DNA from 3 places in the Bradyrhizobium sp. 33ap4 genome. Region 3 is predicted to be linked to each of the others. Evidence: predicted binding sites of a transcription regulator. Region 3 holds the regulator's gene; each other region holds the start of a gene.
The links. Region 3 encodes LexA, which represses DNA repair genes until DNA is damaged. Its sites were predicted from a motif close to TGTTCNNNNTGTGTTCNG; they were not measured.
Positions count from the first base shown of each region.

Region 1 (10,568 bases), on a different contig from region 3:
CTTGGGCAATATGCCGCTCGGCTTGCTCCAGATGGCGAAGCTGCATCTCGCGGTGCACTATTGTGGAATGGTTCGGCATGGCCGCGCTCCCTTCCTATGCAGGCGGGAGCGCTGTTGGTCTCGTCTCTCAGCCACCGACGCCTACGGGCAAAGCCTTGGCCGGTGATGATGCTATCGTATCACGTTCCGTTGCCCCCGGTTCGTTCTCTCAAGATTAAATTCCCTGATCTCGGTCAAAGGCGGGACGGGGATAGAACATCCGATGGGTCGCCTCGGTAGTCCTACTGAGAACACCGGCCAAGCTACGGTTTCCGTTCGCTTAATCCGAACAAGTACACCCCAAAAATCAAACTAGGATACGGGGACTTAAAGACGGACGGCATGAGTTGGGCGTCTCGCCCAAACAAAAAGACAGGGCTAGGCAGACATTTATGAAGTCGGCGCAGTACGCAGGCTTTATTGATTCAGCGACGGGGCGCTTTGTTAAGCCGGGAATTGTACAGCGCGATGAACCGCCGCCCGAAAGGCGCGAGGAGGAGAAGCGCCGGGACAGTGGCAATGATGGAAATGAACCGCCGGGTCTACATCCATTCGTGCAAGGCCTCTTGAAGGAATTGCCGAAGGCAGGAGAAGTCTGGCCAGAGGACAAACGGAAACTCTGGCTCGATACCGCCGCCAGCATCTTCAAAATGATCTACCGAAGCGAGCCAGCCGGAACAGAAGGGCTTTCTTGGCCGAACAATACGAAATGAAAGAGGCCGCCAACTGAGGCGGCCTTACTCTTGCGTCGGGTGAAGCTTTTTCTTCTCAGCTTCCATTTGCGCGATTGACGCGTTTAATCGCTCCAGCGTGAGGAGATCGAGCAGTTGCGCGGTGAAGCGTCGGAACTGCTCAATGCGCGTGTCCAAATCTTCGCATTTGCTGCACACAAGGTGCCTCACTCGCTGTTGTCTCGATGAGCCTTGATCTCCACGCGGGCGCTGGCGCTGTCGTAGATGGATCGTCGCAGCTCGGCCAACTGCGCGTCCCGCTGGTCTGCGAGCGCTTTTCGTTGATTGCGGAGCCTGTGGCTCTCTTCGATAGCAACCTGAGAACGGGCGAACATTGGATCAATCATCCGCACTTTTAGCGCCGCATCTCAATTCCCGCCCTCTCTTAGGTTAAGTCCGATTTTCTCTCGTCGAGCCCGTATCTGCTTTCCTCTTGTGGAAAGGGCTCGTGGGTTTTGCGACCCGCAAACGTATCCGGCACCGACTCGTTGAGGAGTTTGAGCGAGTGCTGGATTAGCTCGCGTGCGTAAACGGCGAGCTTTTCAAACCACAATTGGTCGGGACGATAGTTGCGCTGTTCGGCCATAGCCGCGCTCCCTGTTATGCAGGCGGGAGCGCTAGCCGGTCTCTCAGCCACCGACGCCTACGGGCAGAGCCTCGGCCGGTGATGAAGGGACAATACACCCGAACGTCTTTGGTTGCTGAGTTATTAAGGAACTCCGTTCACCAACGGAGAACCCCGGTAACACTTCTCCTCTGTGGAGGGAGAACACTTGGCGGACCATAAGTATTGCTATGTGCAGAACATCGGATTGGCGACTCAGTAGTCCTACCGAGAACATCGGCCAACCCTTGGTTGCCACAGGATTAAATCCAAACTAGGCCACTCGAAATTTCAAAGCAGGCCACTAGGGATGGAAACAGGCCAGTACCGGTCTGTTTGAAAGAACATATTGCGAACTTAGAACAAACGTGGTACGAGGTTCCAATCAACAACGCATTCCACCCGATCTCGTCGCCCGTTTTCCCGCTAGCGAATCCCCGCCATAAGGAGCACATCCCAAATGTCCGCCACCGCACTGCGTATCGTCGAAGGATCCTCCATGGACAAGTCCAAGGCCCTCTCAGCCGCGCTCTCCCAGATCGAGCGCCAGTTCGGCAAGGGCTCGGTGATGAAGCTCGGCAAGAACGACCGTTCGATGGATGTCGAGACGGTGTCGTCGGGGTCGCTCGGGCTCGATATTGCGCTCGGCGTTGGCGGTCTGCCGAAGGGACGCGTCGTCGAAATCTACGGGCCGGAATCCTCGGGCAAGACCACGCTGGCGCTGCACACCGTGGCGGAAGGCCAGAAGAAGGGCGGCATCTGCGCCTTCATCGACGCTGAACACGCGCTCGACCCGGTCTATGCGCGCAAGCTCGGCGTCAACATCGACGAGCTCTTGATCTCGCAGCCGGACACCGGCGAGCAGGCGCTGGAGATTTGCGACACGCTGGTGCGCTCCGGCGCGGTCGACGTGCTGGTGGTCGATTCGGTTGCAGCGCTGGTGCCGAAGGCCGAGCTCGAGGGCGAGATGGGCGATGCGCTACCGGGTCTGCAGGCCCGCCTGATGAGCCAGGCGCTGCGCAAGCTGACCGCCTCGATCAACAAGTCCCACACCATGGTAATCTTCATCAACCAGATCCGCATGAAGATCGGCGTGATGTACGGCTCGCCGGAGACCACCACCGGCGGCAACGCGCTGAAGTTTTATGCCTCGGTTCGTCTCGACATCCGCCGCATCGGCGCTATCAAGGAGCGCGACGAAGTCGTCGGCAACACCACCCGCGTCAAGGTGGTGAAGAACAAGCTGGCGCCGCCCTTCAAGCAGGTCGAGTTCGACATCATGTATGGCGAGGGCGTCTCCAAGATGGGCGAGATCCTCGACCTCGGCGTCAAGGCCGGCATCGTCGAGAAGTCCGGCGCCTGGTTCTCCTATGACAGCCAGCGGCTCGGCCAGGGTCGCGAGAATTCCAAGGCATTCCTGAAGTCGAATCCCGACATCACCGCCAAGATCGAAGCCGCGATCCGGCAGAACTCCGGCCTGATCTCCGAGCAGATCCTCGCCGGCACGCCCGAACGCGACGCCGAGGGCGAGGAGCCGACGGAGGAGTAAGTCTCCGGCATGATCCGGAAAAGTGCGAAGCGGTTTTCCCTCGCGACAAACGCGAAGCGTTTGTCCGGAGATCATGCTCAAATCATCACATGACTTCGCTGCAAGCGGGCGCTGAGGACGTTGAGTTGCCGACGTCTTCGGCGCCCGTTTGGTTTTGTGTGTCTTTTGTAAAGCAGTTGATCCTCAGCTTGCGGTGCTGATGCCATCGCGCGTAGCCGGAGAGCATCGTGACAAGTCTGATCCTGGCGACAAGTGAACTCGCGAGCTATCGCCTGAGGCAGGCGGGAAGGGCGGACATCGTCGTCGGGTTGAGGCCGCGCTTCGTTTGGGGGAAAATGCCCTCGTCGGATGACCTCACGACCCTGCTGGAACCGCGTTCCGCAAAGCATGTCGATTTCGACACGCACTGGCTCGACTTCGCCAGTTCAAGATGGACCGGCTCGATCGGTCGGGACATTGGGCTTGTCGAGTTGTGCGAGCGTTGCGATAGCGTCGAGCTATGGGCTGATCCCCAGCCGAATGACCAGTTGGTGCTGGCCTGGTTGCTCGACGTGCTCCGCCCGCACCGCCACATCGTAGCGAAGCTCAAGCTGGTCCAGACCGATGTCGAGATCGGCAGGTACCGAGGCGAGAGCTTGGCGAAATGGCGATTGCCTGCACTTGCGGTGACCGATGATCGGCTGGAATTGGCCGGTCGCGCCTGGAATGCCTATCGCGCTCCGACGCCCGAGCCCTGTTTCGACCTTCTCATGCAGGATCTGTCGGCCATCCCGCAGCTCCGCGCGGCGCTGATTGCGTTGCTGGAGGAGCTACCCGGGCAAGACACCGGCCTCGGCGCGTCCGAACTGCGAATGCTGGATCTCGTCGCCGACGGCGAGACAAGCCCACAGGTCCTTTCAAACGAGCTGAACCGGGAACGCGGCGTGTTCGATTTTCAGGAAGCGGAGCTGATCCTGGACCGGCTCGCCTATTGTCCATCACCGGTTCTGACCGGATTCCCCGCGGAGATCGAAGCGCCCGACGATCTGAAGGCCCGAAACAACCGACTCCTGCACAGTCGGCTGTCGCTCACCGATTTCGGCCAGGAAGTGTCGGATCGCGAGCTCGACTTCAGCCAGTACAACACGATCCATCGCTGGTGGGGCGGCACCGAACTGACCAATGAGCGGCTGTGGCGCTGGGACGCCGAGAGCCGCACTCTCGTCGCTCCGTAAGGCTTGTTCGAGCGACGCCAGCACGCGACGTTCTGATCTCTACGCCAGCGCCTTTTCCCGGCTCGCGATCAGCGCCCGCAAATCCTCGGTCACCGCGACCGATTGATGCGTCTTCTGGTCGGTCGCGACCCAGATGATCTCGCCGGTGGCGCGCAGGTCATCGGAGCCTTTGGCGAAGATCGCGAGCGCAAGATTGATCGAGGAGCGGCCGATCTTGGCGACCCGCACGCAGACCTCGATGTCCTCGTCGAACCGGATCGGAGCCTTGTACTCGACGACCGATTTCACGGTGTGGAAGTCGATGCCGGTCCGCGCCACCTCGCCGAGATAGTCGTAGCCGAGCGCCCGGAAATATTCGGTGATGGCGGTGTCGAAATAGGTGAGGTAGTGGGCGTTGAACACCACGGCCTGCGCGTCGACCTCCGAATAGCGGACGCGAAACGGGAAATGGAACCAGAATTCCTCGCGCATGTTTCCTCCTGCCGCGGGCGGGCCAGTCCGTCATTCCGGGGCGCGACGAAGTCGCGAATCCGGAATCCGGAAGTCGTGGATCGAGATTCCGGGTTCTCGCTTCGCGAGCCCCGGAATGACACCGAGTGAATCACGCGTCAGAGACGCAGCACGACGTAGCTGCAACAATGGTGCGCTTTACTCCGCCGCCTGCGCGTAATCCTCGACCGGCGGGCACGAGCACACCAGGTTGCGGTCGCCGTAGACGTTGTCGACGCGGCCGACCGGGCTCCAGTATTTGTCGGACCGTGACACGCCCTCCGGGAAGCAGCCTTCGGCGCGGGTGTAGGCCCGGTTCCAGGCATCGTCGGCGATGTCGTGTACGGTATGCGGCGCGTGGCGCAGCGGCGAGGCCTCGACCTTCCAGCGGCCCTTCTCGATCTCCGCGATTTCGTCGCGGATCGCGATCATGGCGTCGCAGAACCGGTCGATCTCGAACTTCGATTCCGATTCCGTCGGTTCGATCATCAGCGTGCCCGCCACCGGGAAGCTCATGGTCGGCGCGTGGAAGCCGTAGTCGATCAGGCGTTTTGCGATGTCGTCGACGGTGACGCCGCTGGTCGTCTTCAGCGGCCGCGGATCGACGATGCACTCATGCGCAACGCGGCCGCGCTCGTTGCGGTACAGCACCGGAAAGTGCGGCTGCAGCCGTGCGGCGATGTAGTTGGCGTTGAGGATCGCGATCTCGGTGGCGCGCGTCAGGCCTTCGCCGCCCATCATCAGGATGTAGATGTAGGAGATGGTCAGGATCGACGCCGAGCCGAACGGCGCAGCCGATACCGCGCCGATGGCGTGCGCCGTCGCTCCGTCGGTTGCGGGATGGCCCGGCAGATAGGGCGCAAGATGCGCCTTCACGCCGATCGGGCCCATGCCGGGGCCGCCGCCGCCATGCGGAATGCAGAAGGTCTTGTGCAAATTGAGATGGCTGACATCGGCGCCGTAGTCGCCGGGCCGCGACAGTCCGACCTGCGCGTTCATGTTGGCGCCGTCGAGATAGACCTGGCCGCCATGGGCATGCACGATGTCGCAGATCTCGCGGATATGCTCCTCGAACACGCCGTGGGTCGACGGATAGGTGATCATGACCGCGGCAAGGTTGGCGGAGTGCTTCTCCGCCTTGGCGCGAAGATCATTGACGTCGACGTCGCCGCGAGCATCGCACGCGACGACCACGACCTCCATGCCGACCATCGCAGCCGAGGCCGGATTGGTGCCGTGCGCGGAGGAGGGGATCAGGCACACCTTGCGGTGCGGCTCGCCGCGCGCGAGGTGATAGCCGCGGATCGCCAGCAGCCCGGCATATTCGCCCTGCGCGCCGGAATTCGGCTGCAGCGAGACTGCGTCATAGCCGGTGATGTCGCACAGCCATTGCTCCAGCCGCTTGAACAGCGCGTGATAGCCCTTGGCCTGATCCGCCGGCGCGAACGGATGCAGATTGCCGAACGCCGGCCAGGTCAGCGGGATCATTTCGGTGGTGGCGTTGAGCTTCATCGTGCAGGAGCCGAGCGGGATCATCGCGCGGTCGAGCGCGAGGTCACGATCGCTGAGCTTGCGCATGTAGCGCAGCAGCTCGGTCTCGGAACGATGCGTATTGAACACCGGATGGCTGAGGAAGGCGCTGGTGCGCCGCAGCTCCTTCGGCAGCGCCTCGTGCGCACCGGCCTCGATCTCGGCATAGCTGAGCTTGCCGCCGAACACGCGCCACACCGCCTCGACCGTCTCCGGCGTCGAGGTCTCGTCGAGCGCGATGCCGAGCGTGGTCGCGCCGATGCGCAGATTGATCCGCTCCGCCTGCGCGCGGGTGACGAGCTCGATCTGCTTGCTACCTGTCTCGACGGTCACGGTATCGAAGAACGCTTCGGTGGTCGGCGCAAAGCCGAGCTTGCGCAGGCCGGCGGCAAGCACGGTGGCGCGGCGATGCACGCTGCGTGCGATATGGGTCAGGCCCTCGGGACCGTGATAGACCGCATACATCGAGGCGATCACGGCGAGCAGCACCTGCGCGGTGCAGATGTTCGAGGTCGCCTTCTCGCGGCGGATATGCTGCTCGCGGGTCTGCAGCGCGAGGCGATAGGCGGGCTGCCCACGCGAATCCACCGAGAGGCCGACGATGCGGCCGGGCAGCGAGCGCTTCAGCGTGTCGCGCACCGCCATATAGGCGGCGTGCGGTCCGCCATACCCCATCGGCACGCCGAACCGCTGCGCCGAACCGATCGCGATGTCGGCGCCGAGCTCGCCGGGCGAGGCGAGCAGCGTCAGCGACAGCAGGTCCGCCGCGACGATCGCAAGCGCGCCCTTGGCGCGCAGCGACGCGATGGCAGGCTTGAGGTCGCGTACTGCGCCCGACGTTCCCGGATATTGCAGCAGCGCGCCGAGCACATCGGCGTTGTCGAGCTCGGTCAGGGGATCGCCGACCACCAGCGCCCAGCCCAGCGGCGCGGCGCGCGTGCGCATCACCGCCACCGTCTGCGGATGCACCTCCTTGTCGACGAAGAACACCTTCGCCTTGACCTGCGAGTGGCGCTCGGCGAGCGCCATCGCTTCCGCCGCTGCCGTCGCTTCGTCGAGCAGCGAGGCGTTGGCGACGTCGAGCCCGGTGAGATCGCAGATCATGGTCTGGAAGTTGAACAGGGCCTCGAGCCGGCCCTGGCTGATCTCCGGCTGGTACGGCGTATAGGCGGTGTACCAGGCCGGGTTCTCCAGAATGTTGCGCTGGATCACCGCGGGCAGGATGGTGCCGGAATAGCCCTGGCCGATCAGCGAGGTGAACATCTGGTTCTGCGCGGCGAGCTCGCTCATATGCGCGAGCGCCTCGGTCTCGCTCAGCGCCCGGCCGAGATCGAGCGGCGCCTTCTGCCGGATCGACGCCGGCAGCGTCTCGTTCATCAGCGCCTGCAGGCTCGCGGCGCCGACCGTCTCCAGCATCGCGTTGACGTCGCGCGGCGACGGTCCGATGTGGCGGCGGACGAAATCGGTGGCGGCTTCGTTGATCGGCTTGAAGGGCGCGTTCATGACGTGATCCTCGGAGTGATCCTTTAGGCGGTGTGCGCGGCGTAGGCGGCCTCGTCCATCAGGCCGCCGAGCTCGCCCTTGTCGGCAATCTTCAGCTTGAAGAACCAGGCCTTGCCGCCGGCGTCGGAATTGACCAGCGCGGGCTCGGCGGCGAGCGCGTCGTTGACCTCGACCACCTCGCCGGAGATCGGCGCGTAAACGTCGGAGGCGGCCTTGACGGATTCGACGACAGCGGCGGCCTCGGCCTTCTTCAGGCTGCGGCCGACCTTGGGCAGTTCGACGAACACGACGTCGCCGAGCTGCGACTGCGCATAGTCGGTGATCCCGATCGTGGCGACGTCGCCCTCGATGCGGAGCCATTCGTGGTCGGACGTGTACAGCGTCGTCATGGGGTCGATCCTTTGGCGTTCAGCGTTTGTAGGTATTGGGGACGAAGGGCGTAGCGGCGACTTTCAGCGGCAGCCGCTGGCCGCGCACTTCGGCGAAAACGGTGGTGCCGACGGCGGAAAGGGCCGTGGGCAGGTAGCCCATCGCAACCGGCGCATTGAGGCTCGGGCCGAAGCCGCCCGAGGTCACCTTGCCGATCTGCTCGGTCGAGCCGGCATCGGCGAACAGCGCGGCGCCTTCGCGCACCGGTGCGCGGCCGTCAGGCTTCAGGCCGACCCGTCGGCGCGCAGCGCCATCTGCGAATTGCGCGAGAATTTTGTCGGCGCCGGGGAAGCCGCCGGCGCGGGCGCCGCCGCTGCGGCGAACCTTCTGCACCGACCATTCCAGCGCGCCTTCGACCGGTGTCGTCGTGGTGTCGATGTCATGGCCATAGAGGCACAGCCCGGCTTCGAGCCGCAGGCTGTCGCGCGCGCCGAGCCCGATCGGCAACACGTCGGGATTGTCGAGCAGCGCGGTGACCAGGGCTTCCACCTTGTCCGCGGGCACGGAAATCTCAAAGCCGTCCTCGCCGGTATAGCCGGAGCGCGAGACGAAGCAGTCGACGTCACTGAGCCGGCGCGCACCGGCATCCATGAATTTCATCGAACCGACATCTGCACAAAGTTTCGCCAGCGCCGATTCGGCTTTAGGGCCCTGCAGCGCGATCAGCGCGCGGTCGGCCAGCGAGATGATCTCGCAGGCGTCGGAGAGATTCGCGCGCAGATGCGCCTCGTCCTCGGCCTTGCAAGCGGCGTTGACCACCAGGAACAGGTGATCGCCGAAATTCGCCACCATCAGGTCGTCGAGCAGGCCACCGTCATTGTTGGTGAATTGCGCGTAGCGCTGCCGTCCCGGCGCGATACCGACGATGTCCTGCGGCACCAGTTTTTCCAGCGCGAGCGCGGCATCCGCGACCTTGCCGGATTTGGCCTTCAGCACGAGCTGGCCCATGTGCGACACATCGAACAGACCGGCTTCCTTGCGGGTGTGCAGATGCTCCTTCAGCACGCCGGCCGCGTATTGCACCGGCATGTCATAGCCGGCGAACGGCACCATCTTGGCGCCGCGCGCCAGATGCAGCGCGTGCAGCGGGGTCTGTTTCAGCGGGGAGGTTTCGCGCGCAAGCATCACAGGGCCCTCGCGGTTCCCGCCGGGGACCTATTTCCCCTTGAGAAACCTGCAGAAAGCCCCATCTGTCGCTGTGCCTGAGAGTATTATCCCGTCGGCGGACGCATCGGGGCGAACCCCAGCGTCTCTTTCCAGATGTCAGACGTCACGCGGTCCTTTTGCCTGAGAGTTTCCGGGGCGGTTGCTCCTTCGGCGCCGGCGATAAGGCCGGTCTCTCCCGACGTGACTAGGTATAGGTAGGTAGAAAACACGGCGCCACCAAGACTGTCAACGCAGCTGCAGCAACTATCCAATGGGCTTTGTGCTGCCGCGGCAAGCCCATGATCCGCCTGCACAGTTTCTGGACACCGCAGCTGGCAATGTCTAAAAGCGTTCGGCCGGAAAATGACGCCTTTTTGCGGCTGGCCGGCCCCTTTTTCCGATTGGATGAACATGAGCAGCGTCAACGACATCAGGTCGACATTTCTGAACTTCTTCAAGGAGAACGGGCACGAGATCGTGGCCTCGTCGCCGCTGGTTCCGCGCAACGACCCGACCTTGATGTTCACCAATGCCGGCATGGTGCAGTTCAAGAACGTCTTCACCGGCGTCGAGAAGCGCGGCTATCAGCGCGCCACGACGTCGCAGAAGTGCGTGCGCGCCGGCGGCAAGCATAACGACCTCGACAATGTCGGCTACACCGCGCGCCATCTCACCTTCTTCGAGATGCTCGGCAACTTCTCGTTCGGCGATTACTTCAAGGAGCGCGCGATCGAGCTCGCCTGGAATCTGATCACCAAGGATTTCGGGCTGAAGAAGGACAAGCTGCTGGTCACCGTCTACCACACCGACGACGAGGCGGCCGGCTACTGGAAGAAGATCGCGGGCTTCTCGGACGACCGCATCATCCGCATCCCGACCTCGGACAATTTCTGGGCGATGGGCGACACCGGCCCGTGCGGACCGTGCTCCGAAATCTTCATCGACCGCGGCGAGCACATCTGGGGCGGCCCTCCGGGCAGCCCGGATGAGGATGGCGATCGCTTCCTCGAATTCTGGAACCTGGTGTTCATGCAGTACGAGCAGGTGACGAAGGAGGAGCGCGTGGCGCTGCCGCGTCCCTCGATCGACACCGGCATGGGGCTCGAGCGCATGGCCTGCATCCTGCAGGGCGTCGAGAGCGTGTTCGAGACCGATCTGTTCCGCAATCTGATCGATGCCGCCGCGTCTACCCTCGGGCACGGTCCGAACGAGCAGAACGTTGGGTCGTATCGGGTGATCGCGGACCATCTGCGCTCGTCCGCGTTCCTGATCACCGACGGCGTGCTGCCGTCGAACGAGGGCCGCGGCTACGTGCTGCGCCGGATCATGCGCCG
Region 1 covers NZ_JAUMTJ010000036.1:85,480-96,047, reverse strand. The annotation lists gene Q2M23_RS26465 (hypothetical protein) at 1-79, opposite strand, end outside; gene Q2M23_RS26460 (hypothetical protein) at 432-752, shown strand; gene Q2M23_RS26455 (hypothetical protein) at 938-1,105, opposite strand; gene Q2M23_RS26450 (hypothetical protein) at 1,156-1,356, opposite strand; gene recA (recombinase RecA) at 1,835-2,923, shown strand; gene Q2M23_RS26440 (hypothetical protein) at 3,151-4,137, shown strand; gene Q2M23_RS26435 (acyl-CoA thioesterase) at 4,177-4,608, opposite strand; gene gcvP (aminomethyl-transferring glycine dehydrogenase) at 4,786-7,659, opposite strand; gene gcvH (glycine cleavage system protein GcvH) at 7,683-8,048, opposite strand; gene gcvT (glycine cleavage system aminomethyltransferase GcvT) at 8,068-9,213, opposite strand; glycine riboswitch at 9,355-9,443, opposite strand; gene alaS (alanine--tRNA ligase) at 9,646-10,568, shown strand, end outside.
Region 1: the regulator LexA is predicted to act here: its motif matches at 1,715-1,732, upstream of recA (recombinase RecA).

Region 2 (10,568 bases), on a different contig from region 3:
GATGCTGTTCTGGTTCGCCGTGCTGGCAGCGCTCGGCATTCACGGCATCGTCAAGGCGCCCGGCGTGCTGGTTGCGCTGAGCCCGCTCTATGCATTCGATTTCCTGATCCATCAGGATTTCCACGTCAGCTTCGCCATCCTTGGCGCCGCCTTCCTCGCGGTGACCGGCGGTGAGGCGATGTATGCCGACATGGGGCATTTCGGCCGCTTTCCGATCCGGCTCGCCTGGTTCGCCGTCTGCCTGCCCGCTCTGGTGCTGAACTATTTCGGCCAGGCCGCGCTGTTGATCACCGATCCGACCGCGATCGAAAACCCGTTCTTCCAGCTCTCACCGGACTGGTCGCATTACCCGCTCGTGCTGCTCGCGACCATTGCCACCGTGATTGCCTCGCAGGCCATCATCTCGGGTGTGTTCTCGCTGACCCAGCAATCGATCCAGCTCGGCTTCCTGCCGCGCATGCACATCGAGCACACCACGAGCGATGCGATCGGGCAGATCTACGTGCCGCTGGTGAACTGGATGCTTGCGGCGGGGACACTCGGCGCGGTGCTCGCCTTCGGCACCTCGGACGCGCTCGCCGGCGCCTACGGCATCGCAGTGTCGCTGTTGATGGCGATCACCACGCTGCTTGCAGCGCTGGTCGCGATCCAGTGGGGCTATTCGCCGATCATCGTGATCGCGGTGAACGGCTTCTTCTTCATCATCGACGCGATCTTCTTTGCGGCGAACTCGACCAAGCTGTTCGAAGGCGGCTGGTTCCCGCTGCTGCTCGCCGCTGCGGTGGCCTTCCTGATGCTGACCTGGCGCGGCGGCGTGAAACTGGTCGAGACGGCGCGCAGCAAGCTGCGTCAGCCGGAAGAAGATCTGATCGAGACCGCGGTCAACAAGTGCCACAGCCGGCTGCCGGGCACCGCCATATTCCTCGCCTCCGCCCCTAACGGCGTGCCGCTTGCCTTGACCCAGTTCGTCAAGCACAACCACGTGCTGCACCAGCGCGTGCTGCTGGTCACCGTACAGATCGAGGAATCCCCCCGCATCCCGGACGAGGATCGCGTGGTGGTTCACGACGTCACCCCGGGCATCATCCGCGTCATCCTGCGTTACGGCTTCATGCAATATCCCACCGTTTACGAAGGGCTAAAGCTCGCCTGTCGTCAGGGCAAACTGCCCGGTCTGCGTCTGACCGATGTGACCTACTACATCGGCCGCGAGACCATCATCCCGCGGGAAGACATTCCGGGCATGTGGGTATGGCGGGAATCGCTGTTCGCGTTCCTGCAGCGCAACGCCGAACGGTCGGCGGCGTTCTTCGGCGTGCCGACCGGACAGGTCGTGGAATTCGGGACGGAGATCGAGATCTAGTCCCACAGCCCGGATGCGGACATGTCAGACGATCCGCCTCTTCAGCTGAAGCCGCGGCTGGCGATTTCGATCGATCAGGCTCAGGCGATCATCGATCGGATTGCGCCAGGCGCGCGCGTGGCAGGCATCACCGAGCTACGCGGCGGCGAGATCAGCACGATCCTCCAGATCACGCGGGCTGACGCGCCAAGCTGCATCCTCAAGGTCTACCCCGCCCAGCTGCAATGGAAGATGGCGAAGGAGGTCTATGTCCTCGGTCTTCTGCGCGACGCCGGCATTGCCATTCCCCGCATCCTCATAGCCGACGACAGCCGCGCGCTGATCGACTTCAATTTTGTGCTGATGAGCAAGCTCGACGGCGTCGTGCTCGGCAACCGCGAGGCGGCGCTGACGTATCAGGAGCTGTTTTCGATCTACGCCGCCATGGGCACGGCACTCCGCCGTATCAATGGCATCACGCTCGACAGCTTCGGCTATATCGGCCCGCACGGCGTCTGGACGTCGTACCCGACCAACCGCGCCTACATGTCCGCGCAGTTCGAGCGGAAGCTGACCGAGTTTTGCACGCGCGGCGGGGACGAAACGCTGGCCGCGCGGCTGCGGGCCGGCATCCTGGCGCGCAGCGTCCTGCTCGACGCAACCGACACGCCCCGCCTCTGTCACTATGACTTCCACGCCGGCAACGTGCTGGTGACACCGGAGGGGCAGCCGCGTCTCACCGGCATCGTCGATTTCGAGAATGCCACCGCCGGCGATCCGCTGATGGACGTCGCCAAGGCGCTCTATTACTTCACGCCGAAGGACGCGCCGAAGCGCGACGGATTGCTCGCGGGCCACGGCACGAGCGGCCGGCCGGACTGGGAGGCCACGATCGCGCTCTACCGGCTGGCCTGCACGCTCGAGCTCTGGTGCTGGTTCGCGCAGATCGGCCGGATCGATGCCCTTCCCGCGCTCACGCGCGAACTGGAAAGCGCCGTCTAGGCCACGTTCCCACAAGCGCACCCGGCTAAGGGCTTGTCAGAGCCCGCGGGCTCCCGACGGCCGCCTCGTCGGCGCCCGCGGGCACAATTCATTCGGGCAATCCCGCCTTCCGAAGCCCCTCGATCAACAGCTGCGCGTTTGGGTACCCGCCCCTGGCGATCATTGCGGAAATTGTAAAGGCGGGATCGAGCTGAAGCAGGAGCGCCGCCGCCTCGCGCGCCTCCGCGTCGCGTCCGAGATGAGCGAACGCGGACGCGAGACAACGGTAGGCCAGCGAATAGGAGGCATTCTGGCGCCGGCATTTATTCGCTGCGGCAATGGCCTCGTCAAAGCGGCGAAGCTCGATGAAGGCCATCCCCATCCCAACAAACGTGATGGGTAGCCGCGGGTCTAACGGGCTCAGGCGGATGGCGCGTTCAAAACTCCGGACCGCTTCATCGGGAAGCCCGGCAACTCTGTAGACGCTGCCTCTGGCGGTCCATGCGCGATATGAATTCGGATTAAGAGCGACCGCCCGGTCGGCCAATTCGATCTCACTCTCACAATCGCCGACCATGTACGCCGAGGTGAGGGAAACCCAGGCTAATGTTTCCGCATCACCATCGTCGATGCTCAATGCCAGGCGAAGCAGCCGAACCGCTTCCTTGCGGTCAAATTGAGGATCGACGGCATGCCCCCAAAGGATGTTCTGCATGTGGGCGAGACCTGCCAGAGCGGCGACAAAGCCGAACCTGGGGTCAAGCTCCAATGCACGATGCGCCAGCCTGATCGCCTCGGCCAATCCTTCGCGGGTCATCAGGTAATGCTGCTGCATGGCGCGGAGATAGAAATCATAGGCGGTGAGGTTCTCTGGTCGCCGTGCCGACAGGCCGATTTCGATCTGCAGCAATTTTGGTTGAATGGCCGAGACGACGGCGACGGTCACCTCGTCCTGGAGAGCGAATATGTCCGTCAGGTCACGCTCGAACCTGTCTGCCCAGATGTGCGTTCCGGTAACCGCATCGATCAACTGCCCGGTGATGCGAACCTTCCCCGCGGCCTTGCGCACAGACCCCTCAAGGACATAGCGGACGCCGAGCCTGCGGCCGACCTCCTTGATATCGACCGCCCGGCCCTTGAAGGTAAAACTCGAATTTCGGGCGATCACGAACAGCCATTTGAAGCGCGACAGCGCCGTGATGATTTCCTCGACCATTCCGTCCGCGAAGTATTCCTGCTCGGGGTCGCCGCTCATATTCTCGAACGGCAGCACGGCGATCGACGGCTTGTCAGGGAGCGCCAGAGCTTGCGCGCTGTCGACCGGCGGCTCGATCGGGGCGCTCGCGGGATGGCCCGCGTTTATCCGCAATCGCCACGCGCGCATCGGCTCAGCAATGCTCTTCAGGTTCTGCGAGCCCATGTCCGCGAACACGGCATCGACCTTGCCGCGGATTTGACGTTGCGCATCGTCCGAGATGCAGATTCCGCCGGGCTCCGCGATCCCTTCAAGGCGGGCGGCGATATTGACGCCGTCTCCAAAGATATCGTTTTCATCGACGATGATGTCGCCGACGTGGATGCCAATGCGGAATTCGATCCGCTTGAGTTGCGGCACCGTGGCATTTCGCTCGGCCATTCCGCGCTGGACCTCAATGGCGCAACGCACCGCATCCACGACACTGCCAAACTCGGCGAGCACGCCGTCGCCCGTGTGCTTGACGACCTTGCCACGGTGTTCGCTGATCTTGGGATCAGCGAGTCCACGCAGACACTCCCTCAGCCCGACGTGTGTCCCTTCCTCGTCCAGGCCGGTCAGCCGACTATATCCGGCCACGTCAGCCGCCAGGATAGCTGCAAGCCGCCGCTCAACGCGATGATCGGTCACAACGGCCTCCCGAAATCGGTAGATCCGCCGGACCCCATCAAAGCATAGGGCGTTGCCCTTGGGCTAGGGGCGTACGGCAGGCCCGCCGGATTTCGCGGAGCCTGTCAACGGGCGCGCCTGTTGCGCGCCCGTTGGCTGCATTCGGGCTGGGGTTCTCCGAAACGGCGGCGCTAGCCGCCGTTGCCGTTCTCGCCGTTTTCCTCTTCAGGGATGTGCTCGACCGAGACCACGTGCTCGTCCTCGGCGGTGTCGAACACGATCACGCCCTGGGTCGAGCGGCCGGCGACGCGGATATCGGCCACCGGGCAGCGGATCAGCTGACCCTTGTCGGTGACCAGCATGATCTGGTCGGCGTCCTCGACCGGGAACGACGCCACCAGGTTGCCGTTCCGGTTGTTGACGCTCATCGCGACGATGCCTTTGCCGCCGCGGCCGGTGGTGCGGTACTCGTAGGACGAGGTCCGCTTGCCATAGCCGTTGACGGAGACGGTCAGCACCACCTGCTCGGCCGCCGACAGTTCGGCATAGCGCTCCTGCGACAGCTGGATCGCATTCGCGGTCTCCTCGCCCTCGGCCTCGACCGGCTCCTCGGTCGCGGCCTCGCCGGCCACGGCGCGGCGCATCTTCAAATAGGCCGAGCGCTCGTCCGAGGTGGTCTCGACATGGCGCAGGATCGCCAGCGAGATCAGCTTGTCGGCCTCGGGCAGCGCAATGCCGCGCACGCCCATCGAGGTGCGGCCGGTGAAGACGCGCACTTCGGTGACCGGGAAACGGATGCACTGGCCGCCGGCGGCGGTCAGCAGCACGTCGTCATGCTCGGTGCAGATCTGGACGTCGACGATCGCCTCGCCTTCCCCGAGCTTCATGGCGATGATGCCGGAACGGCGCACGTCGACGAAGTCGGACAGCTTGTTGCGGCGAACGGTGCCTCCGGTCGTCGCGAACATCACGTCGAGATTGGCCCAGGAGGATTCATCCTCCGGCAGCGGCATGATCGTCGTGATGCGTTCGCCCTGCTCCAGCGGCAAAATGTTGATCAGCGCCTTGCCGCGCGCGTTTGGCGCGGCCATCGGCAGCCGCCAGACCTTCTCCTTGTAGACCTGGCCGCGCGACGAGAAGAACAGCACCGGCGTGTGCGTGGACGCCACGAACAGGCGCGAGACGAAATCCTCGTCGCGGGTCTGCATCCCGGCGCGGCCCTTGCCGCCGCGGCGCTGCGCCCGGTAGGTCGACAGCGGCACGCGCTTGACGTAGCCCGCATGCGACACGGTGACGACCATGTCCTCGCGCTGGATCAGGTCCTCGTCCTCGACCTCGCCTTCCTGCTCGATGATCACGGTCTTGCGCGGGGTGGCGAACTGCTGCTTCACCTCGGCCAGTTCGGTCTTGACGATGCCCTGCACGCGGGCGCGCGAGCGCAGGATATCGAGATAGTCGGCGATCTCGGCCGCCAGCTTGTCGAGCTCTTCGGAAATCTCGTCGCGGCCCAGCGCGGTCAAGCGCTGCAGGCGAAGGTCGAGGATGGCCCTGGCCTGCTCCATCGATAGCCGCAGCGTGCCGTCCTCGTTGATGCGATGCCGGGGATCGTCGATCAGCGTGATCATCGCCTCGACGTCGCGTGCCGGCCAGTCGCGTGACATCAGCGCCTCGCGCGCGGTGTTCGGATCGGGCGAGGTCCGGATGACGCGGATGATCTCATCGATGTTGGCGACCGCGATCGCAAGGCCGACCAGGATGTGGGCGCGGTCGCGCGCCTTGCCGAGCAGGAACTTGGTCCGCCGGGTCACCACCTGCTCGCGGAACGCGACGAAAATGGTGAGCAGGTCCTTCAGATTCATCGTCTGCGGACGGCCGGAATCCAGCGCCAGCATGTTAGCCGGGAAATTGGTCTGCAGCGGTGTGAATCGGTAGAGCTGGTTCAGCACCACGTCGGGCACCGCTTCGCGCTTCAGCTCGATGACGACGCGATAGCCGTCACGATCGGACTCGTCGCGCAGGTCCCCGATGCCCTCGATCTTCTTCTCTTTGACGAGATCGGCGATACGCTCGACCATCGTCGCCTTGTTCACCTGATAGGGAATCTCGGTGATGATGATCGCTTCACGGTCCTTGCGGATGGTGTCGATCGTCACCTTGCCGCGCATCACAATCGAGCCGCGGCCGAGATGGTAGGCGCTACGAATGCCCTGGCGGCCGAGGATGACGCCGCCGGTCGGGAAGTCCGGTCCGGGAATGATGTCGATCAGTTCGTCGATCGTGAGCGCCGGATTGTCGATCAGCGCCACGCAGGCATCGACGACCTCACCGAGATTGTGCGGCGGGATATTGGTCGCCATGCCGACGGCGATGCCGCCGGCGCCATTGACCAGAAGGTTCGGGAACCGGGCCGGCAGAACCGACGGCTCTTTCTCGGAGTTGTCGTAGTTCGGCTGGAAATCGACCGTTTCCATGTCGATGTCGGCCAGCACGGCGAGCGCCGCCCGGGTCAGCCGCGCTTCGGTATATCGATAGGCGGCCGGCGGATCGCCGTCGACCGAACCGAAATTGCCCTGGCCGTCGATCAGCGGCACGCGCAGTGAGAAATCCTGCGCCATGCGGACCATCGCGTCGTAAATCGACTGGTCGCCATGCGGGTGATATTTACCGATCACGTCGCCGACGACGCGGGCGGATTTGACGTATTTCTTGTCCGGCGTATGTCCCTGCTCATGCATCGAATAGAGGATGCGCCGGTGCACCGGCTTGAGCCCGTCGCGCGCATCGGGCAGCGCACGCGACACGATCACGCTCATCGCGTAATCGAGATAGGACTTCTTCATCTCGTCGAGGATGGAAACGGGACGAATATCTGAGGGTCCCGGCGGCTCGCCGGGCTTGTGGTCGTCGTTATCGGACAAAGGGGAAATCCGGTCGGTTCTACTGGGGAATCATATAGCCCATCGGAGGCCTGATAACCACCCTTGCGCGGCTCCGGCAAGCCGTTTTTCCGTTCGTTTTTTCATGCACTTACGGGGGGAGCGCCAAGGTTCCCACGGCTTGGTCGGGAAGCGCGTGGCGAATGGCGAACAGCAATGGAAAAATCCCCTATTCGCCACCCGCCATTCGCTACTTGTCTCTCCCGTCAGTGGCCGAAGACCACCGCGTGCATGATCCGCCCGGGGATGAAGGTGAACAGTCCGGCGATGAGCAGTGCGCCAAAGAAGATGCCGATCATCGTGAACCTGTGGCGGCGGACATTGTGGCTCCGTGCGGCCGTGACGCCGAGCGCCAGCATGGCGAGCGAGAAGATCGACAGCAGGTGGATCGGGCTCCAGGGACCGACCAGCTGGATCTGATGGATCCAGAACGAGCTTCCGGCGACCACCAGCATCAGGATCACCCAGATCCAGCCCAGGGTCCGGTGCGGCAGCGTGCCCTTGGGGGCGGCGAGCTGGATGGAGCCGAGCACGAAGGCGGCCATCGCGGCAAAGGCGTGGAGCGGGATCGCAGGCGCGGTGTCGAGCAATGGCGCGAGGCTCATGATGGCCGGCCCTCGGGTGAAGCTCGCGGCCAAGCATCAAATGCCGCAGCCAAATGTAAATATCATTTACATCAGGCTGTGTCAAAGTCCAGGGAACCCGCATCCCTTTGCGTCGAACCACCGACGTTCTGACAGAGAGTTACCGGGTTATCCTCATATTCCACACGAGGAAATTGCTGGTGCCGATCGCAACGACCGTTCCGGGAAATGATCTTCACGGAACGGCGCCTGACGGAATCGACGGAAGCGCGACCGCTGCTCAGAACGGGATGTCGTCGTCCATGTCGCTGTTGCGGCTGCTGCCACCACCCGCGGCGACGGCGCGGCGCGGCGCCGAGCTGACCGGTCCGGCCGAACCGAAATCGCTGCCGCCATCATCGGAGAAGCTGCTGCCCCCACCGCCACGCCCGTCGAGCATGGTGAGGTTGGAGTTGAAGCCCTGCAGCACGACTTCGGTCGAGTACTTCTCGACGCCGCTCTGGTCGGTCCATTTGCGGGTCTGCAACTGCCCCTCGATGTACACCTTGGCGCCCTTCTTCAGATACTGCTCGGCGACCTTGCAGAGGCCCTCGTTGAAGATCACGACGCGGTGCCACTCTGTCTTTTCCTTGCGCTCGCCGGTGCCCTTGTCGCGCCAGGTTTCCGAGGTGGCGATGGAAAGGTTTGCGATCGGACGGCCGTCCTGCGTCCGCCGGATTTCCGGATCCTTGCCGAGGTTTCCCACCAGGATCACCTTGTTCACGCTTCCCGCCATCGCATCATCTCCACTCAAAAACCGGGCGTCCGGACATTCGGCCGCCACTCTCAACCTTCGCCACTTACGTCGCAGGCGTCGTGGATGACCCTATACGCCGGTGCCGGCTCGCCGCCTTTGCCGTCGCGCCGGTTATCCACGATATTCGAGATATAGCATCGGATCCGGCGTCGTTCCAGTTTTGTTCGCCACAACCATCCGTAGAAGCGGCCAGTGCCGTCGGAGCGGCAGTCGATCTCGGTGCAGGCCGACGCTCGGCAGCAAGATTTAGGAGAATAACAAACAAATCAGCAGCTTGCCTTATCGATACTTCTCCCGCGAGTGTTGCATTTGGGAGACTGCGTTTGCGGTTGAATCAGCGTATAGCTCCAACCATGGCGCGGGCGCTCGCGTCTGGGATCGTGCTTCGGGACCGTTTGGAAGCCGATCGGGGTGCTGGGGGATTGATAATGAAGAAGTTTTTGCTCGGTACGGTTGCTCTGATTGCGTTTGCTGCGCCTGCCGCGGCTGCCGATCTCGCTGCGCGCCCGTACACCAAGGCGCCGCCGCCCGTGGTTGCCCCGATCTATGACTGGACCGGCTTCTACATCGGCGCCAACGGCGGCTGGGGCTCGAGCCACAATTGCTGGGACCAACTCCCGGCCGGCATCTTCCTCGCATCAGATGGTTGCCATGATGCAACCGGCGGCGTCGCCGGTGGCCAGATCGGTTATCGCTGGCAGGCTGGCGCCTGGGTGTTCGGCCTCGAAGCGCAGGGCGACTGGGCTGACCTGAAGGGCAGCAACAACAGCGCGATCTTCCCGGGCCTGTTCACCAACCAGTCCAAGATCGACGCGTTCGGCCTGTTCACCGGCCAGATCGGTTACGCCGTCAACAACGTGCTGCTCTACGCCAAGGGCGGCGCGGCGCTGACCGACAACCGCTTCAACACCTACTTCACCCCAACCGGCGTGCTGGTCGGCAGCGCCAGCGACACCCGCTGGGGCGGCACCGTCGGCGCCGGCATCGAAGTCGGCTTCGCGCCGAACTGGACCGCGGGCATCGAATACGACCACCTGTTCATGCAGGACAAGACCTATAACCTGATCGCCCCCAACGGCACGCTGAACAGCACCATCCGCGATCGCCAGGACGTCGACCTCGTTACCGTCCGCGTGAACTACAAGTGGGGTGGTCCGGTCGTCGCGCGCTATTGATCGCGCCAGGCCGATTGATCCAGACGAAAGGCCGGCCTCGCGCCGGCCTTTTTGTTTGCGCGCCTGTTTGTGCGCCGGCTTTTTCGTTGCGTGTGCACGCGCACCTCACCGGGGCCGTTTTCGGTGCGTTGTGGTTTCGCGGATACACACGTTCCGGCATTTCTCTGTAAAGCACCAGCACGTCACGCGACACTGCTGTGACGCTCTCTTCAAGATATCTGAAGGGACAACAAGAAAATGGGACTGGGACTTTGAAAATGAGGACTGTTTTGCTGGCCTCGGCCGGCATGTTTGCACTGAGCGCTTTTGCACCGGCAATGGCCGCCGACATGGCGGCACGCGCGCCTTACGTGAAGGCTCCGCCGCCGGCCGCGATCTACAACTGGACCGGCTTCTACGTCGGTGGCTTCGGCGGCTACGCCAGCGAGAACTCCGGCACCCCGAGCATGGAAGGCGGCTTCGGCGGCGGCACCATCGGCTACAACTGGCAAGCCGGCAACATCGTGTACGGCCTCGAGGTCGACGCCGCAGGCGCTGACATCGACGCATCGGTCTCCGCGCTCGGCGTCACCGCCCGCAGCAAGATCGACTCGCTCGGCACCGTGCGCGGCCGCCTCGGCTTCGCCGTCGACAAGGTGCTGTTCTATGGCACCGGCGGTTACGCCTGGGCCAACAACGAGGTCAGCGTCACCGCGCTCGGCGTGACCGCCTCGCAGAGCAACTTTCACTCCGGCTGGACCGTCGGCGCCGGCGTCGAGGCGTTCATCGCGCCGCAGTGGTCGATCAAGGGCGAATACCTGTATCGCAGCCTCGACAGCGAGAACTATTTCGGCGTGCCGTCCGGTACGCTCGAGCTGCACAGCGCCCAGTTCGGCGTCAACTATCACTTC
Region 2 covers NZ_JAUMTJ010000041.1:3,742-14,309, reverse strand. The annotation lists gene Q2M23_RS28180 (potassium transporter Kup) at 1-1,363, shown strand, start outside; gene Q2M23_RS28175 (aminoglycoside phosphotransferase family protein) at 1,385-2,344, shown strand; gene Q2M23_RS28170 (adenylate/guanylate cyclase domain-containing protein) at 2,433-4,208, opposite strand; gene gyrA (DNA gyrase subunit A) at 4,379-7,105, opposite strand; gene Q2M23_RS28160 (DUF2306 domain-containing protein) at 7,330-7,728, opposite strand; gene Q2M23_RS28155 (single-stranded DNA-binding protein) at 7,988-8,482, opposite strand; gene Q2M23_RS28150 (outer membrane protein) at 8,932-9,678, shown strand; gene Q2M23_RS28145 (outer membrane protein) at 9,936-10,568, shown strand, end outside.
Region 2: the regulator LexA is predicted to act here: its motif matches at 8,654-8,671, upstream of Q2M23_RS28155 (single-stranded DNA-binding protein).

Region 3 (10,568 bases):
AGGAATGTATATTTGCGGCCGACCCGATCGCCCATCCATCCGAACAGGAAGGCCCCCAGCGGGCGGATCAGGAATCCCGCAGTGAACAGCGCGATCGTGCTCAGCAGGGCTGCGACGGGGTGGGATTGCTCAAAGAACTTGACCGACAGAACGGCGGCCAGGCTGCCAAAAATATAAAAGTCGTACCATTCAATGATGTTTCCCACTGACGCAGCGACAATCACGCGGCGAAAATCGCTTGGTACTTGAATTGCCATGTGCTGCTCCTCTCAAAAGCAAACGCTACTCCTCGCGTTTTTCAGCGATCTATCCGCTCGCGGAGTGCGCGTGGTGCACGGCGTTACAGGCGAGATTTGCGCGTTCGTCCGCAACGCCTGATCTCAGGGGAGTTGTGGCCACCTGAGAGGAGCTCCAGCGGCCTTCAAGTGCCGCGAGCCGTCACTGCCTCATCCCTGTCTATTTGGGAGTGGAGGCATCAGGACAGTCTATTCCTAATGTGATCGGTATCTTAGTGAGACTTTCGGCTCGATCGATTTGACGCAGGCGGCAGCTGTGGCGCGGCGCGAGCTAGGCAAGGCGCAGGACGATCCAGGTACCCCGGGCGTTCCCGGTCCGTATTCTGCATCCGTTCCGCTGGGCGACGGGGCCATCCGCTAGCCTGCCGCCCGGCAGGGATCGCAGGCGGAATGGCGGAGCAGGGCACGACGCCGGGCGGCAAACGCGGCTACGCGGGGACGTGGCCGCCGCGCACGGCTGCGCCGGTCGGCGGCTTTCTCCCGGGCGCGCGCCGGGATCTGGAAGCCTCTCGTCGAGACATTGCGGCAATGGGCGCGCGCGGAGGCGGGGGCGGGCCGCCTGTTGCCCTGGGTGCCGGTGGCGTTCGGCACCGGCATCGCGTTCTATTTCGCGGCCGAGCACGAGCCGGTGCTGTCGGTCGCGGCCACCGCCGCAATCCTGCTCTGCCTGCTGGCGCTGCTGCTGCGGCGGCGCAGCGTGTTTCCCGTCATCGTGATGCTGGCCGCGGTCGCCGCGGGCTTTGCGACGGCGACCTGGAAGACGGCGCGCGTCGCTCACACGGTGCTGGCGCGGCCGATGTTCTCGGTGGCGCTGACCGGCTTCGTCGAGACGCGCGACATCCGCGAGAAGACCGATCGTTTCGTGCTGCGTGTGGTTTCGATGGAGAGCCCGCGCGACATGACGAAGCTCGATCGGGTCCGGCTCTCGGTGAAGAAGGGCACCGCGCCCGATGTCGGCAGCTTCGTTGAATTGAAGGCACGGCTGATGCCGCCGCTCGGGCCACAGCGCCCGGGCTCCTATGATTTCGGCCGCGACCTGTATTTCCAGGGCATCGGCGCCTCCGGCTTCGTGATGGGCGCCGTCAAGACCAGGGAGCCGCCTGCGACCGGCGGCTTTGCGCTGCGCTACGCCGCCTTCATGCAGGGCCTGCGCGACACCATCGACGCGCGGATTCGCACCACGCTCGACGGCGACCAGCGCGCGATCGCGACCGCCTTGCTCACCGGCCGGCGCGATGCGATCTCGTCGCCGGTCAACGATGCGATGTTCATCTCGGGACTCGGCCACGTGCTGTCGATCTCCGGCTACCACATGGCCGTGGTCGCCGGCGTCGTGTTTTTCGCGGTGCGCGCGCTGCTCGCGCTGTTTCCGGCGCTGACGGCGGCGCATCCGATCAAGAAATGGGCGGCGGCGGCCGCGCTGGTCGCCGCCGCATTCTATCTTCTGCTGTCGGGCGCGGAGGTCGCGACCCAGCGGTCATTCTTCATGACCGCCGTGGTGCTGCTCGCCGTGATCGTCGACCGCCGGGCCATCACCTTTCGCACGCTGGCGGTGGCAGCGCTGATCGTGCTCGCGATCGCGCCGGAGGCGCTGGTGCATTCCAGTTTCCAGATGTCGTTCGCCGCGACGCTCGGGCTGGTGGCGCTGGTGCAGATCGGGCTGCCGAACCTGCTGGCGTCGCCCGACCATTCGGCGACCGCGCGCGTCGCGCTGTGGGGCGGGCGCGAGCTCACGATGCTGATGCTGGCCTCGCTGGTGGCGGGGCTGGGGACGACGCCCTATGCCGCATTCCATTTCCACCGCGTGACGCCCTACGGGCTGCTCGCCAACCTCGCGGCGATGCCGGTGGTCTCGGCGGTCGTGATGCCGGCCGGCCTGCTGGGGCTCGTCGCCATGCCGTTCGGCTTCGACGGCGTGTTCTGGGCGATCATGGGTCTTGGCATCGACTGGATGATCCTGGTGACGCAATGGGGCGCCGCACTCCCGGGCGCGGTCGGCCGCATGGCGGCGTTCGGCATCGGGCCGCTGATCGCAGCGAGCGCCGGCATCATCCTGCTCGGGCTGCTGCGCACGCCGCTGCGCTGGTCAGGTGCGGTGCTGCTGCTGGTGGCCTCGGTCTGGGCGCTCAGGGTGCCGCAGCCGGACGTGCTGATCTCGGGCGACGGCCGCAATGTCGCGGTGCGTGGCGGTGATGGACGGCTGCATCTAATGCACAGCGCCAAGGATGCATTTTTGGTCAAGGAGTGGCTGGCGGCGGACGCCGACGCGCGCACCGCCACCGATGCGTCGCTCGGCGAGGGCGTCTCCTGCGATGCCAGCGGCTGCGTGACCCAGGGACCCGGCGGCGCCTTCGTCGCGCTGGCGACCCGGCCGGAGGCCCTAGTGGACGACTGCGAGCGCGCAGGCCTGATCGTGACGGCGCGGCCGGCGCCGCAGGGCTGCGCGGCATCGGTGATCGATGCCGAGCGGCTGCGCCGCCACGGCGCGCTGGTGCTGCGACGGAGCAGGGACGGCTACGTCGTCGATGCGGTCAAGCCCGGCGGGATCGACCGGCCGTGGTCGCCGGCGGTTCCCGGCGACGGCGAGAGCGAGACGACGCTACGCGCCCCCGCGCCGCGGCCTGCGGTGGATGCGACGCCGGCCGAGACCGATCTGCAGGGCGATGATTAGCCGTGGTCCGGCAAGGGCGCGCTCGGCAGCTCGAACAGGCCGAGATGGTATTCGTCGGAGTCGGGGCCGGCGTCGGGCTTCTTGACGAGAGTGAAGGAAGCCTCGGGAAATTGCTCCCAGACTTTCAGGTCGTCGGCCGTTACCGTCAGCCAACCGAACCGGAACATGTAGCGGCCCGGTTCCGTGACGCGTCCAGCCTTTTGCCATGTGACCTTATCGACCACCGCGCACGTCCTCCGTACCCGATGATGCGCCAAGGTGCCGGCCGACGCAAATCTCCTTCTGCGCCCCGGAAGCGGGAGTCCGGGGTCGCCCGAAATTGCTTAGGTCATCCGCCGCCGAACAGCTCATTCCACGGCGACGATGCGCTCAACCCAAAAACAGCGTTGCGAATGCGGAAGGCCGCCGCTCCACAACCTTCGGCTTCTGCTCGACCGGCGGATGCAGCGCCGGCAATTGCAGCACGCTGACGCGCTGTCCCTCGACCAGCTGGGTCACCAGCACATGGCTGCCGTCGGGGAATTCGACCGCATCATGATGCCGATCGGGCACGTCGGGCTCGACTTCGTTGAATACGCCGACGCGATAGTTCAGCGTCTTGGTCCAGATCCAGCGGCTGTCGTAGCGAACGTTCTCGGCGAAAGCGAGCTCGGTGCCCGGCAGCATGCAGACCGCGACAGTGGGGTCATTCTCCGAAGCAAAGCCGCGGGTCGACGTGCCGCGGAACGTCGTCGTGATCAGCGTCTCTCCGACAATGGCGGGGCGCGATGCCACGGCGTGCAGACTATAGTCACACATCGGATGGCTCCTCATTTCGAGGTAGCGACCCGTGCCTCTCCTTGAGGCATTAGGGCCTCTACCAGAGTGGACGATAGCGAACGAGCGTCTGCTCGTTTCTGGGCGATTGTACGACTGGTCCGAGATCGCTCCGATCACAAACACGCGACGCTGCGCGAGAGGTATCGGAGCGCATCGGGCAGGCCGTACGCTACACTATCATGCAAGGAACGATCCGACGTGTTGCTCGTTCCCGGCCGCCGCAAGTATTTGCAATTCAGTATTTGCGATAAAGGCCGATCAGCTTGCCCTGGATGCGGACCCGGTTCGGCGGCAGGATGCGCACTTCATAGGCGGTGTTGGCCGGCTCGAGCGCGATCGATGCGCCGCGGCGGCGGAAGCGCTTCAGGGTCGCTTCCTCCTCGTCGATCAGCGCCACCACGATGTCGCCGGTATTGGCGACGTCGTTGCGCTGGATCAGCGCCATGTCGCCGTCGAGGATGCCGGCATCGACCATCGAGTCGCCGCGTACCTCGAGCGCGTAGTGCTCGCCGGCGCCGAGCATGTCGGGCGGCACGCTGATGGTGTGGCTGCGGGTCTGCAGCGCCTCGATCGGCGTACCGGCGGCGATCCGGCCCATCACGGGGACCGCGACCGGACGGTTGCCGTCGTCCTCGGCAATCGGCGGCGTGCTGGCGCGCCGGCCGAGGGTGCCTTCGATGACGCTGGGCGTGAAGCCGCGGCGACCGTTGCCGCCGCCGGCCGAGAGTTCGGGCAGCTTGATGACCTCGATGGCGCGGGCGCGGTTCGGCAGACGGCGGATGAAGCCTCGCTCCTCCAGCGCAGTGATCAGGCGGTGGATACCGGACTTCGAGCGCAGGTCGAGCGCATCCTTCATCTCGTCGAAGGAGGGCGGTACGCCGGCCTCTTTCAGACGTTCATTGATGAAACGCAGTAGTTCGTACTGTTTGCGCGTGAGCATCTCGAGTATTCCCCCGGTTGATAGCGTCGTTCGATTCCGAGACTCTTCTGGTGGGGCCTGCAGGCCGGGCCTGACCTCAGGAGCATGTGCTCGATGCACCTGCTTCCATGCAGCTTCCCGAATGTAGACACCAGCACTCGAAACAAATCATGAACGGACACTATATGTTCGATATGTGTTCCGCAACCACTTAATTTCCGGTGAACGTGTCGGGCAACGCACAATCGGCGGGGCGCGAAAACCCTATTCGGGCAGTGTCAGGATCTCGCATTCGCTGCCTTCGACGGCCGCCGCCGCGAACGGCGGGCGCACGAGAAGTGCCCGTGCCGCAGCGAGATTCCCGAGCAACGACGAGTCCTGCTGCGTCACCGGCGTTGCGATCAACGTGCCGTCCTCGCGCGCTTCGAGCCGTGCACGCAGATAGTCCTCGCGCTGGTCGTTGGCGGCGAGGTCGCGGCCGAGCAGGGCGCTCGTGCGGCGATGATGAATCACTTTCCGGCCGCTCAGCGCCCGAATCAACGGCACCAGGAACAGGAAGGCGCAGACATAGGACGACACCGGATTGCCGGGCAGGCCGATCACCCTCATCGCGCCGAGCCGGCCATGCATCATCGGCTTGCCGGGCCGCATCGCAATCCGCCAGAACGTCATGTCGACGCCCTCGGCTTCCAGCGACCGCTTGACGAGATCGTGGTCGCCGACCGAGGCGCCGCCTGTCGTGATCAGGACATCGGCACCGGCCTCGCGCGCCCGGCGGATGCCCGCCGTGGTCGCCTCCACCGTGTCGGCGGCAACGCCGAGGTCGACGGTCTCGGCGCCCTCGGCGCGCGCCAGCGCCCGCAGCGCGTAGCCGTTGGAATAGACGATCTGGCCGGGGCCGGGCTGCGAGCCCGGCATCACCAGCTCGTCGCCGGTCGCCAGCACCGCGACCTTCGGGCGGCGGCGCACCGCAAGTCCCGGATAGTTCATGGCGGCCGCCAGCGACAGCGCGCGGTCGGACAGGCGGCTGCCGCCGGCGAGCAGCACCTCGCCCTCACGGAAGTCGACCCCAGCCGGGCGGATGTGCCGCCCGACGCTGGCGGCCTCCGTGATCGTGATGTGGTCGCCGTCGACGGCGGTGTCCTCCTGGATGATCACCGCGTCGGCGCCATTGGGGATCACGCCGCCGGTGAAGATCCGCACCGCCTCGCCGGCGCCGACCGTCCGGTCGAACGGCCGGCCGGCGGCGACTTCGCCGATCACCTTGAGCCGGGCCTTTAGATCAGCCGCATCGGCGGCGCGCACCGCATAGCCGTCCATCGCCGACATCGGCTGCGGCGGCTGGGTGCGGAGCGCCGCGAGGTCGTGCGCAAGCGTGCGGTGGTAGGCGGCATCGAGCGCGACCATCTCCTCCGGCAGCGGTTCGGCGCCGGCGAGGACGGCGGACAGGGCATCGGCAACCGGCATCAGGGCCACGCTCAGAGTTCCTCAATTCCTAGTCTTCAAATTCCAAGTGCGGTCAAAGCCCTTGCCACGTCATCCGTCGATGTCACGTGGATAGCATAAAGGCCGCGGGCCCGCGCACCTTCGATATTGGCGGCCAGGTCGTCGAAAAACAGGATCCGCGACGCCGGCACGCCGATGGCTTTTACCACATGATCATAGGCCTCGGCGTCGGGTTTGCGGAAGCCGATGCTCGAGGACAGGAAGACGTTGCGGAAATGGCTGAGCAGCTCGGCATGGGTGACCGAGAAATGCGCGACATGGGCCGGATTGGTGTTGGAGAAGGCGTAGAGCGGCATCCGCTTGGCGGCCGCCGCGAGCAGCGGGGCGATGCCCGGCATCTCGCCGGTGAAGATCGCATTCCAGCCTTCGAGGAACTGGGCGTCCGTGATGTTGATGCCGAGCGTCCGGCGCAGATTCTCGAAGAATGCCGCGTCGTCGATCCGGCCGATCTCATGATGCTTGAAACTGTCGTCGACGACAAAGCGCGTGGCGAGCTCGGCGGGCGCACACCCGGCATGCTGCGCCCAGTGCGCCATCACCTTGTCAAAGTTGATGTCGAGCACGACGCGGCCGATATCGAACAGCAGCACGTCGACGGAGTTGGGAGTGAATTGCGAGGTCATTGCATGAAACCGTGTACGAGAATTGCGGGCAGGCGGCAATGTCCTCGATTTCAGTGACCGGTGTGTGGATTGTACGTGGCGTTGCATCCATCGCGAGACTGTTCCCGCGCACACCACCGTCGTCCCGGCGAAGGCCGGGACCCATAACCACCGCATTTGATCAGGAACGGGATCGTGGCCCCAGCGTCGCGCAACAATTGAGATTGGGGTAAGGGGTCCCGGCCTTCGCCGGGACGACGGCGGGTGTCGTCGCTTGTGCGTCAAACATCCGCATTCTCGCGACATGTCTGTCCGAGCCTTGCTCTTCGTTTCACCCTATATTTTTGCTACGGGGCTTGGCTTGCCGCGTCGGGCAACTCAGTGGCACGCGCGCGCGCTTTCAGGGTACCAAGCGACTTGATACCTGCCGGCGGCTTGGTGCCCGCCGGCGTCGCTCTCACAGCCTGGACAGCGCCAAGCCGAGGTAACCGATCAGCGCACCGGTGCTGAGAATGATGACGACGAGCGCCTGTTCCGAGCGTGCTTGCAAGGTTTTCCGGGTCACGGCGTTGGACGCTCCGTCTTCGAGATCATGCGGTCCAACGAACAGCAACGATTTCCGTTCCGGTCCTTCCCCCGGGAACCTTCACGACCTGCCGAGTGACGCGACGGGCGCGGAACAGGAACGCAGGTCGGCCGCCTACGAGGGCGGCGCGATCCCCGGAACGGGGAAAGCGCGGCACATCTCGACGCTGATCGACCTCAGTCGCTTGACGACCGCTGCATCTCCCTTCGACCGGAGGGACTCCGCAATGAGTTCGGCGATCAGGCGCATTTCGGGCTCGCCCATGCCGCGCGTGGTCGCCGCCGGCGTCCCGAGGCGAATGCCGCTCGGCTTGAGCGGTGGATGCGGATCGTCGGGAATGATCTGCTTGTTTGCGGTGATCCCAACGGCGTCGAGGATGTTCTCGGCCGCGCTGCCGTCCACGCCGACGCTGGCCACGGTATCCACGACCATCATGTGATTGTCGGTTCCGCCGGTGATCAACGTCATGCCGCGTTCCATCAACGCTTCGGCTAGGACCTTCGCGTTGCGCATGACCAGCCTTGCATAGGCATGAAAATCGGACGTCGAAGCCTTCTTCAGCGTGACCGCGGTTCCGGCCACAACGTTCATGTGCGGACCTCCCTGCAATCCCGGGAACACCGACGCGTCTATCTTGCCGGCGAACTCCCGGCGACAAAGAACGATGCCGCCACGCGGCCCGCGAAGCGTCTTGTGCGATGTCGTCGTCATCACGTCGAAACCCGCATCGAGCGGATTGCGCAAGGCGTTGCCGGCGATCAGGCCGCCGTAATGGCTGACGTCGGCCATGGTCAGTGCACCCACTTCATCGGCGATGCTCTTGAAGGACGCATAATCCAGATCGCGCGGATAAGAGCTGTAGCCGCACAGCACCAGCTTCGGGCGGACGTGCCGGGCCATGGCGCGGAGCTCATCGAAATCGATGGCGCCGCCGTTTGACGGCTGCGTCTTGTAGCGGGCGAAGTTGAAGAGCCGCCCCATGTGCGACACCGGCGCGCCATGAGTGAGATGGCCGCCGTGTGAAAGGTCCATCGCCAAGATCGTATCGCCGGGCTGCAGCAGGCCGAGATACACGGCCTGGTTCATTGGCGACCCGGACAGAGGCTGAACGTTGGCATGTTCGGCGCGGAACAGCGCGCAAGCGCGCTGGCGGGCAAGGTTCTCTATCTGGTCGGTGAATTCCTGGCCGCCGTAATAGCGACGTCCCGGATAGCCCTCGGAATACTTGTTGGTGAACACCGATCCGAGCAGCTCGAGCACCTCGGGATAGGTGTAGTTCTCCGACGGAATCAGCTCGACGCCGTCTTGCTGGCGGCGCTCTTCGCCCTCGAGCGCAAGGGCAACTTCCGAATCGTTGAGATGGAGTTCATTGCGGAATGACGGCATGGTCCGGGCTCCCTAAGACGCTGGATCATCAGCTGAACGGGTTGCCCAGGCGAACGGCGTTGAAACCCTTCGCGCTTCACCGTGGTCAATTCCACGTAAGCTCGCCAGTCGCGCGAGGGACGAATGAGCCTGCGAGGCTCATCGCGAGCAGAAGGCTATCCAATCCCCGGCGGGCTCGCAAGGGTTGGTTGCTGGCGCCGCCGCGGGCCCAGCGTTGGGCGAGATCGAACATCTGGCGACAGCCACGGCAATGGCGACCAAACCGAGGGACGTCCGGCTTACCCAATGAACCGATGTCCCGATGATCAATGCCGTCTTCGGCTGAGGGCCAATAAGGTGCATGACCATCCGTCACTTGCGGGCCGTCAGGCTTGCGGGGTGGCTGACCGTGTGGCTGTGGCACCCGCGAATCTATTCCTTGACGAAGATATGAGACTTTATCTTCCACTGCCCGTCGGGTTGGCGTTCAAGCAGTCTCACGGTGCTGCCAGAAATTGGCGCCGCCTTCTCATTTATTACTAGCGTGGCCGTGAAATGCGAGGTGGTGTAGGCGTATTTTCCCATGGGCAACACATCGAGCAGCTCAACCTTGTGATCTCTGACGCTTCTTCCCCGCCCGGCAAAGAAATTACGGATTGCCAAAGGGCCGGTGACTGGCTGCGCACCAGGCGGCATCAATCTGGCGTCAGCGGCATACAACGGTAACAGGGCATCGAAGTCTGCGTTGTTGATGGCGGCATCCCATTTGGCAGCCGCCGAGGAAAGTTCGTCGGCAGGTGGGGCTGCCCCTGCGGGACTGACGCAAGTACAAGTAAAGATCAACAACAGGGTGCATGAAAGAAGAGAAGGGCGGCTCATCTTTGCCTCCTTTAGCTGAGATGCTTAGCGCGGGAGCGCATTCGCAAACGCTATAGCCGAGGCAAGCAGAACCACTAGTCCAGAAAGTGGACTGGATATCCTCAACTGGCTGAGACTCGATCTGCGGCCGCCGGCGCCTCATCGGCATATTTGCTGCGTGGGAACCAAGTCCGCATGCTGTTCACAAGATGCCTGGGACCGTCGATCTCGATTTTGCCGAGCTCACACGCCCGTAGCAGCGGCATCTCGTCTACGAAAATCTGCACGAGCGTCAGCAGACTCGCATAGAGGCTGATATCGACCTTGAAGCCGGGGTCATCCCAGCAAAGATCGGCTTCCTCCTTCTTCACAACAAACCACCAGCGCTTTGGCCGAGCGTCCGCAATCTCGATGTACAGAACGAAGTCGCATGGAATGTGCCTTAGATCGAACGAACGGCGCATATTCCACATGAGCCGGCCCGCGTGAAGTTCGTTGGGTGTGAGCTGGCTGCGAGCCCATTTGTGGCCCCAATAGCCCATTGCATCGATAATTGGCCTGGCTTCCCTGGCTGCCTGGGTTGGATGGTACTCCCAATGCCCGTTATCGCCTGATCTGCGTGAGATTAGCCCGGCTTCTTCTAGCGTTTGCAGGCGCTTGGAGAGGAGGGTCGGCGACATCTGCGGGATGCCGCGGCGAAGCTGGTTGAAGTGGTGGGACCCCAGCAACAGTTCGCGGAGCAGGAGCGGGGTCCACCGCTCCGTGAGAATTTCCGCAGCTTTGGCTACGGGGCAAAATGATCCATAGCCTTTCATGACGAGAACTTTAGCATCACGAGGGCCACCAAGGTAGTCCAGGTTCTGAACTATGTCCCAGACGAGCCAGCATCGAGGCTGTCCTGGAGGTCTGTTACGCGATTTTCTCGAGACTCGGCCATTCGACGATG
Region 3 covers NZ_JAUMTJ010000003.1:92,373-102,940, forward strand. The annotation lists gene Q2M23_RS03330 (MFS transporter) at 1-257, opposite strand, end outside; partial or broken gene Q2M23_RS03335 (ComEC/Rec2 family competence protein) at 687-2,967, shown strand; gene Q2M23_RS03340 (hypothetical protein) at 2,964-3,191, opposite strand; gene Q2M23_RS03345 (hypothetical protein) at 3,337-3,765, opposite strand; gene lexA (transcriptional repressor LexA) at 4,022-4,726, opposite strand; gene glp (gephyrin-like molybdotransferase Glp) at 4,970-6,181, opposite strand; gene Q2M23_RS03360 (HAD family hydrolase) at 6,208-6,834, opposite strand; gene Q2M23_RS03365 (hypothetical protein) at 7,271-7,426, opposite strand; gene glyA (serine hydroxymethyltransferase) at 7,514-8,785, opposite strand; ZMP/ZTP riboswitch at 8,822-8,907, opposite strand; gene Q2M23_RS03375 (YybH family protein) at 9,197-9,643, opposite strand; gene Q2M23_RS03380 (winged helix-turn-helix transcriptional regulator) at 9,745-10,437, opposite strand.